2 linked regions of the Luteipulveratus mongoliensis genome follow. The protein of the gene in region 1 interacts with the protein of each later gene in a pairwise test. Links are inferred from orthologs where the notes say so. Each region holds a gene or a part of one and is shown in the gene's direction. Other genes may lie near its edges. The genes, in order: eno and rpe.

Region 1 (3,234 bases):
GGAACACCTTGCACCAGCCCTGCGAGTGGAGTGCGCGTCCGGCGCGGTCCACTGAGTCGTCATCAGGACTCAGAACGGCTCGCTCATCTAGCCCCATCACGGACGACCCCGTCGACCACCGATGACCGCCTCGATCTGACGCAGGGCGGCGTTGGGCGGATAGAGCGTGAAGGACGACTTCCTTCGGTAGTAGGCAGCCCAGTAGCTGGCGGCGCGTGCATGAGTGAGCTCGATGTACCGAGGATTCCAGATCCAGAAATCCCTGTAGGACGCGATGATCTGGTCGGGCTGCCGAGCAAGGCAGGTGGCGAATTCCTGTACCAGCGCGCCGATCTCGACGACGTACTCGCCACACAGCTGGACGACGAACGGGACGTGCCACGGAGCAGGCGTGGCTAAGAGCGTCGTCAGAGCGTGCTCGCGGACGCGGCCGTCGTGCGATCTCGTCAGCCATGCCTGGCGGACGTGTTCTGCCTGAAGGTCCTCTAGGCATGCGCCGGGTGCTTGGTAGTGCCGATAGGGAATCGCGAGGGTCTCGCCGCCCAGCAGAAGTGAGCCCCAGCTGTGCTGGTAGCTCTCGTGGATCAGGCTGCTCGAGGTCGGATGGTCCTCTGGGCCAAGACCGACCGCTGCCATGCGAACGGATGTCTCCAGCGCCCCTGGGAACGCCTCCAGCATCCGTTGTGTCATGGACAAAGTTTTCCACCCGGTGTCCGTGCTGGCATGGGGTCGCCTCACTCCTCCCGAGCGTAGGTGACTGTCCAGTAGCGGGTCGGTCCGCAGACCCGTGGCGCCCAAGGGCTACGCTCGGCGAGGACGCCCCAGGCGTCCGTGACCGCCCTTTTCACGCACGCAGGAGAACATCTGTGGCCACCATCGAAGCAATCGGCGCTCGCGAGATCCTGGACTCTCGCGGCAACCCCACCGTTGAGGTGGAGGTGGCCCTCGACGACGGCACGGTCGGTCGTGCGGCAGTGCCGAGCGGCGCGTCCACCGGTCAGTTCGAGGCGGTCGAGCGCCGGGACGGCGACAAGAAGCGCTACGGCGGCAAGGGCGTCGAGGACGCCGTCGACGCCGTCATGGAGCAGATCGCCCCTCACCTGCTCGGCTACGAGGCCAGCGAGCAGCGCCTCATCGACGCCGAGATGAACAACATCGACGGCACGGACAACAAGGGCACGCTCGGTGCGAACGCCATCCTCGGCGTCTCGCTCGCCGTCGCCAAGGCAGCCGCGGACTCCGCTGACCTGCCGCTGTTCCGCTACGTCGGCGGACCCAACGCGCATGTGCTCCCGGTGCCGATGCTCAACATCCTCAATGGTGGGGCGCACGCCGACTCCAACGTCGACATCCAGGAGTTCATGATCGCGCCGATCGGCGCGGAGAGCTTCCGTGAGGCGCTGCGCTGGGGCGCTGAGGTCTACCACGCGCTCAAGGGCGTGCTCAAGGAGAAGGGCCTGTCGACCGGCCTTGGCGACGAGGGTGGTTTCGCGCCCAACCTCGAGTCCAACCGCGCGGCGCTCGACCTGATCCTCGAGGCCATCACGAAGGCCGGCTTCACGCCCGGCAAGGATGTCGCGCTCGCGCTCGACGTCGCGGCCAGCGAGTTCCACGACAAGGGCAAATACACCTTCGAGGGCAAGGACATCTCCTCCAAGGAGCTCATTGCCTACTACGCCGACCTCGTCGCGTCCTACCCGCTGGTGTCCATCGAGGACCCGCTGGACGAGGAGGACTGGGACGGCTGGAAGGCCCTGACGGCCGAGCTCGGTGACAAGGTGCAGATCGTCGGCGACGACCTGTTCGTCACCAACCCGACGCGACTGCAGCGCGGCATCGACAACGACACGGCCAACTCGCTGCTGGTCAAGGTCAACCAGATCGGCACGCTGTCCGAGACGCTCGACGCGGTCTCGCTGGCCGCCCGCAACGGCTACACCAGCATGATGTCCCACCGCTCCGGCGAGACCGAGGACACCACGATCGCCGACCTGGCAGTGGCCACCAACTGCGGTCAGATCAAGACCGGCGCACCGGCTCGTTCGGACCGTGTCGCCAAGTACAACCAGCTCCTGCGCATCGAGGAGGAGCTGGATGACGCCGCGGTCTATGCCGGCTCCGGCGCCTTCCCGAGGTTCAAGGCCTGACCATGGCACGCGACCGGCGTCCGGCGAAGGCGACCAAGCCACGTCCCGCTGCGGGGTCCCGCCCCGCAGTGCGAACCGGCCGCGGTCGTACGACGTCGGCGCCGGCCCGGGGGACGTCACGACCATCGGTGCGGTCCGCGTCGGCGGTCCCGCCCAAGCCCGCTGGTCGGCGTCGGCCTCGGTCCATGCGCCGCATGGTGACGCTCGGTTTGATGTTCGTGTTCCTGGCGGTGCTGATCATTCCGACGCTGCGCAACTACCTGCACCAGCGTTCGCAGATCAACGCGCTCAACGACAAGGTCACCGCGCAGCAGCAGTCCGTGACCGGCCTCCAGCGCGACCGTGACCGTTGGGCCAACCCGACCTACGTCCAGCAGCAGGCTCGCCAGCGGCTCGGCTTCGCCAAGCCCGGTGAGCGCGCGTACATCCTGATCGACGACAAGGGCACCGCGCACGAGGCGCCCGCGCAGACCACCGGCGTACCTCATGACAAGGCGCACGACGACCGCCCCTGGTACGGCCAGGTGTGGGAGTCGGTCAAGCGTTCAGGCGGGACAGCTCAGACCAAGTGAACGACCCAACCATCGCGCGCACCGACCTCGACTGGATCGAGCACCAGCTCGGCCGACCCCCACGCGGCATCGTCGCCATCGCCCACCGCTGCGCGTGCGGCTGCCCCACCGTCGTACGCACCCTGCCGCGGCTGCCCGACGGCACGCCGTTCCCGACCTCCTTCTACGCGACCTGCCCTCGGCTCACGGGCGCCATCAGCACACTCGAAGCCTCCGGCATGATGAAGGAGATGTCCGAGCGACTGCAGGCGGATCCCGTTCTGGCAGAAGCTTATCGGGCCGCGCACGAGGACTATCTGAGGCGACGCGGGGAGCTCGGTGAGCCCGTGCCCGAGATCGATGGCATCTCCGCAGGTGGCATGCCGACCCGCGTGAAGTGCCTGCACGTCCTGGTCGCGCACTCGCTCGCGGTCGGCCCCGGCATCAACCCGCTGGGCGACGAGGCTCTGGCGGCGCTTCCGGAGTGGTGGCAGGGAGGGTGCTGCGGCGCTCCCGAGAAGGACGATGCATGAGAG
Region 2 (3,122 bases), 1.1 Mb from region 1 along the record:
TGACCTATGGCGGGATCCGGATGCGGGGGCTCTACGACCCTGTGATCGAGCTGGCCGCCGGACGCCCCGCGACACAGATCGACCCGCCCGTCCTGGACACGTTGCGCCTCGGCGCCCACCAGCTGCTCGGGATGCGGGTGCCCTCGCACGCCGCCGCGTCCGAGACGGTCGCGCTGGCGCGCAGTGTCAACGGAGCCGGTGCCGCGGGGTTCGTGAATGCGGTGCTGCGGCGTATCAGTGAGCGCACTCGCGAGGAGTGGGTCACCGAGGTGACCGCAGGCCGGGATCGGGTCGATGCCCTTTCGGTGGAGTACTCCCATCCGGGCTGGGTGGTGCGTGCCCTGCGCGCGGCGCTGGTCGCGCACGGCGCATCCACCGACGAGACGGTTGACGGTGACCTCGAGCGCCTGCTTGCCGCGGACAACGACCCGGCACGCGTGTCGCTCGTGGCTCGTCCTGGTCTTGCGACCGTTGAAGAGCTCGTCGAGGCGGGCGCAGAGGCGTCCTCGTTGTCGCCGTTGGCCGCGATCATGGAGTCGGGCGACCCGGCCGCGATCGCCGCCGTCCGCCAGACGCGTGCGGCCGTGCAGGACGAGGGCTCCCAGCTGCTCGCCCTGGCGCTCGCCGCGGCAACCGTGCAGAACCCCAACCCGGACGGTGAGCAGTGGCTCGACCTGTGCGCCGGGCCCGGAGGCAAGGCAGCTCTCCTCGCGACGCTCGCCGCGCAGCGCGGTGCCGTGCTGTTCGCCAACGAGGTCAGCGAGCACCGCACCGAGCTGGTGCGCAAGACGCTGCGTGCGGCTCTCGATGCGGACGTCGAGGTGATGGTCGGGACCGGCGATGGTCGCGACCTCGGCGCGGAGGAGCCCGACACGTACGACCGTGTGCTGGTGGACGCGCCGTGCACCGGCCTCGGAGCGCTGCGCCGACGCCCCGAGTCACGCTGGCGCCGACAGGCGTCCGACGTCCCTCAGCTGTCGGCCCTCCAGCGCGAGCTGCTCGTCTCGGGCATCGAGGCGACGCGCCCGGGAGGCGTGATCGGCTACGCGACGTGCAGCCCTCATGTGGCCGAGACGCAACTGGTTGTGGACGACATCGTGGGCGACCGCACCGATGTCGTGCTCGAGGACGCGCGGCCCCTGTTCATCGACGCAGAGGGCGCGCCGATCGACAGGTTGGGCGACGGCCCGACCGTCCAGCTGTGGCCGCACATCCACGGCACCGACGCCATGTACTTCGCGCTGCTTCGCAAGCAGCCCCGCTGACACCCCAAGGGACCCTCCGTTGCAGATCTCGCCGAGCATCCTGTCCGCTGACTTCGCCAACCTCGAGCGCGAGCTCGACCGCATCTCCAATGCGGACTGGGCCCATGTCGACGTCATGGACGGCCACTTCGTGCCCAACCTGACGCTGGGCCTGCCGGTGGTCGAAGCGTTGCAGAAGGTCAGCCCGATCCCACTCGACTGTCACCTGATGATCGATGACCCTGACCGGTGGGCACCGTCGTACGCCGAGGCCGGTGCCAAGTCCGTGACCTTTCACATCGAGGCGGCGAAAAACCCTGTGGCGCTTGCGCGTTCGCTGCGGGCGGCCGGCGCCCGAGCGGCCATGGCGCTGAAGCCCAAGACGGAGTTCGCGCCTTACGAGGACCTGCTGCCCGAGCTCGACATGGTGCTCGTGATGACGGTCGAGCCAGGTTTTGGCGGGCAGTCCTTCATGGCAGATCAGATGCCCAAGGTGCGGCAGGTCCGCGACGCCGTGCAGCGTCACGGCGGTGAGATCTGGGTGCAGGTCGATGGGGGAGTCTCGGCCAAGACCATCGAGCAGTGTGCTGAGGCGGGCGCCGATGTGTTCGTCGCGGGTTCGGCGGTCTACGGCGCCGACGACGCGGCGAACGCCATCGGGGAGCTGCGCGAGCTCGCCTCCCAGCACACCCACTGAATCCACCCGACGATCGGCCTGCCATCTCGTCCACGGGGATACACGAAGTGCCGTGATGATCGTCGTGGTGCATACTTATGGGTAGCAGTACGTGCTCCGGGGTCGGTGTAATTCCGAGCCGGCGGTGATAGTCCGCGACCCGGCCACCTTCGGGTGGTCGGTTGACCTGGTGGAACTCCAGGACCGACGGTGAAAGTCCGGATGGGAGGCGCACGTGGCGGTTGCTCTTTGGCGACCGCTTGCCGGTGATGTCCGGTCCCGCTTCGGCGAGGGCCGCTCACTGGGTCGAGCCTTGTCGACCCTTTGACGTCACCAGTCCACCCCGGAGCTCGCCGTCGCGAGCGAGAGGGAGTGGGCCATGACCGTAGGCCTGACGCAGCAGGATGCTGCGCTGCTCTCGCGTGCCGTGGAGCTCGCCGCTCAGGGTCGCCTCGCCGATCCGAACCCCCGAGTCGGTGCCGTGATCCTCAGCGCGCAGGGCGAGGTGGTCGGCGAGGGCTGGCACCACGGAGCCGGTACGCCGCATGCCGAGGTCGTCGCGCTACAAGCCGCCGGCGATCGTGCATCCGGTGGGACGGCGTACGTCAGCCTTGAGCCCTGCTCCCACGAGGGCCGTACGCCGCCGTGCACCCGGGCGCTCCTGGCAGCCGGTGTACGTCGGGTGGTCTTTGCCCAGGCCGACCCGAGCCCTGTGGCCGGCGGGGGAGCCGAACTCCTGCGCTCACAGGGGATTGATGTCACCGGACCGGTGAGCGGGACCGGTGCCGAGGATCTGAACCGGCCGTGGGCGTTCAGCGCTGTCCACGGTCGCCCTTTCGTGACGTGGAAGGTCGGCTCAACCCTTGACGGTCGCGTCGCCGCACTCGACGGCACCAGTCGCTGGATCACCAGCGCGGGGGCGCGCGCGGACGTGCACCGCCGTCGTGCCACGGCCGGGGCGATCCTGGTCGGCACCGGCACCGTGCTGACGGACGACCCCTCTCTGACCGTGCGCGACGCCGAGGACCGCCCAGTCGGAGTGCAGCCGCTCCGAGTCGTCATGGGCGAGCGTGACGTCCCCGCGGACGCGCGCGTCAACGGGCCGGGCGAGGTCTGGCACGCGCGCACTCACTCGGCCGAGGTCGTACTGAAGACGTTGCAGGACAAGGGGATTCGTCACCTGTGGCTCGAAGGCGGCCCGA

What was found.
Region 2: the proteins of eno (region 1) and rpe interact in binary tests that used the Escherichia coli proteins (3 or more experiments, as listed by UniProt). The link is inferred for Luteipulveratus mongoliensis from one-to-one orthologs.

What each region holds. Positions count from the first base shown.
Region 1 is NZ_CP011112.1:1,843,948-1,847,181, forward strand. Bases 88-3,006 are described here. They hold eno (phosphopyruvate hydratase), read left to right. Parts: upstream 88-866; coding sequence 867-2,147; downstream 2,148-3,006. Other genes in these bases: VV02_RS08800 (hypothetical protein), read right to left, coding at 97-690; VV02_RS08810 (FtsB family cell division protein), read left to right, coding at 2,333-2,719; VV02_RS08815 (DUF501 domain-containing protein), read left to right, coding at 2,716-3,006. Outside these bases: more of VV02_RS08815, read left to right, coding at 3,007-3,231; VV02_RS08820 (Ppx/GppA phosphatase family protein), read left to right, coding at 3,228-3,234. UniProt on the Escherichia coli protein: Catalyzes the reversible conversion of 2-phosphoglycerate (2-PG) into phosphoenolpyruvate (PEP). It is essential for the degradation of carbohydrates via glycolysis.
Region 2 is NZ_CP011112.1:2,936,020-2,939,141, forward strand. The notes cover bases 306-3,112. They hold rpe (ribulose-phosphate 3-epimerase), read left to right. Parts: upstream 306-1,284; coding sequence 1,285-1,941; downstream 1,942-3,112. Other genes in these bases: VV02_RS14000 (RsmB/NOP family class I SAM-dependent RNA methyltransferase), read left to right, coding at 306-1,265; ribD (bifunctional diaminohydroxyphosphoribosylaminopyrimidine deaminase/5-amino-6-(5-phosphoribosylamino)uracil reductase RibD), read left to right, coding at 2,300-3,112. In the rest of the region: more of VV02_RS14000, read left to right, coding at 1-305; more of ribD, read left to right, coding at 3,113-3,122. UniProt on the Escherichia coli protein: Catalyzes the reversible epimerization of D-ribulose 5-phosphate to D-xylulose 5-phosphate.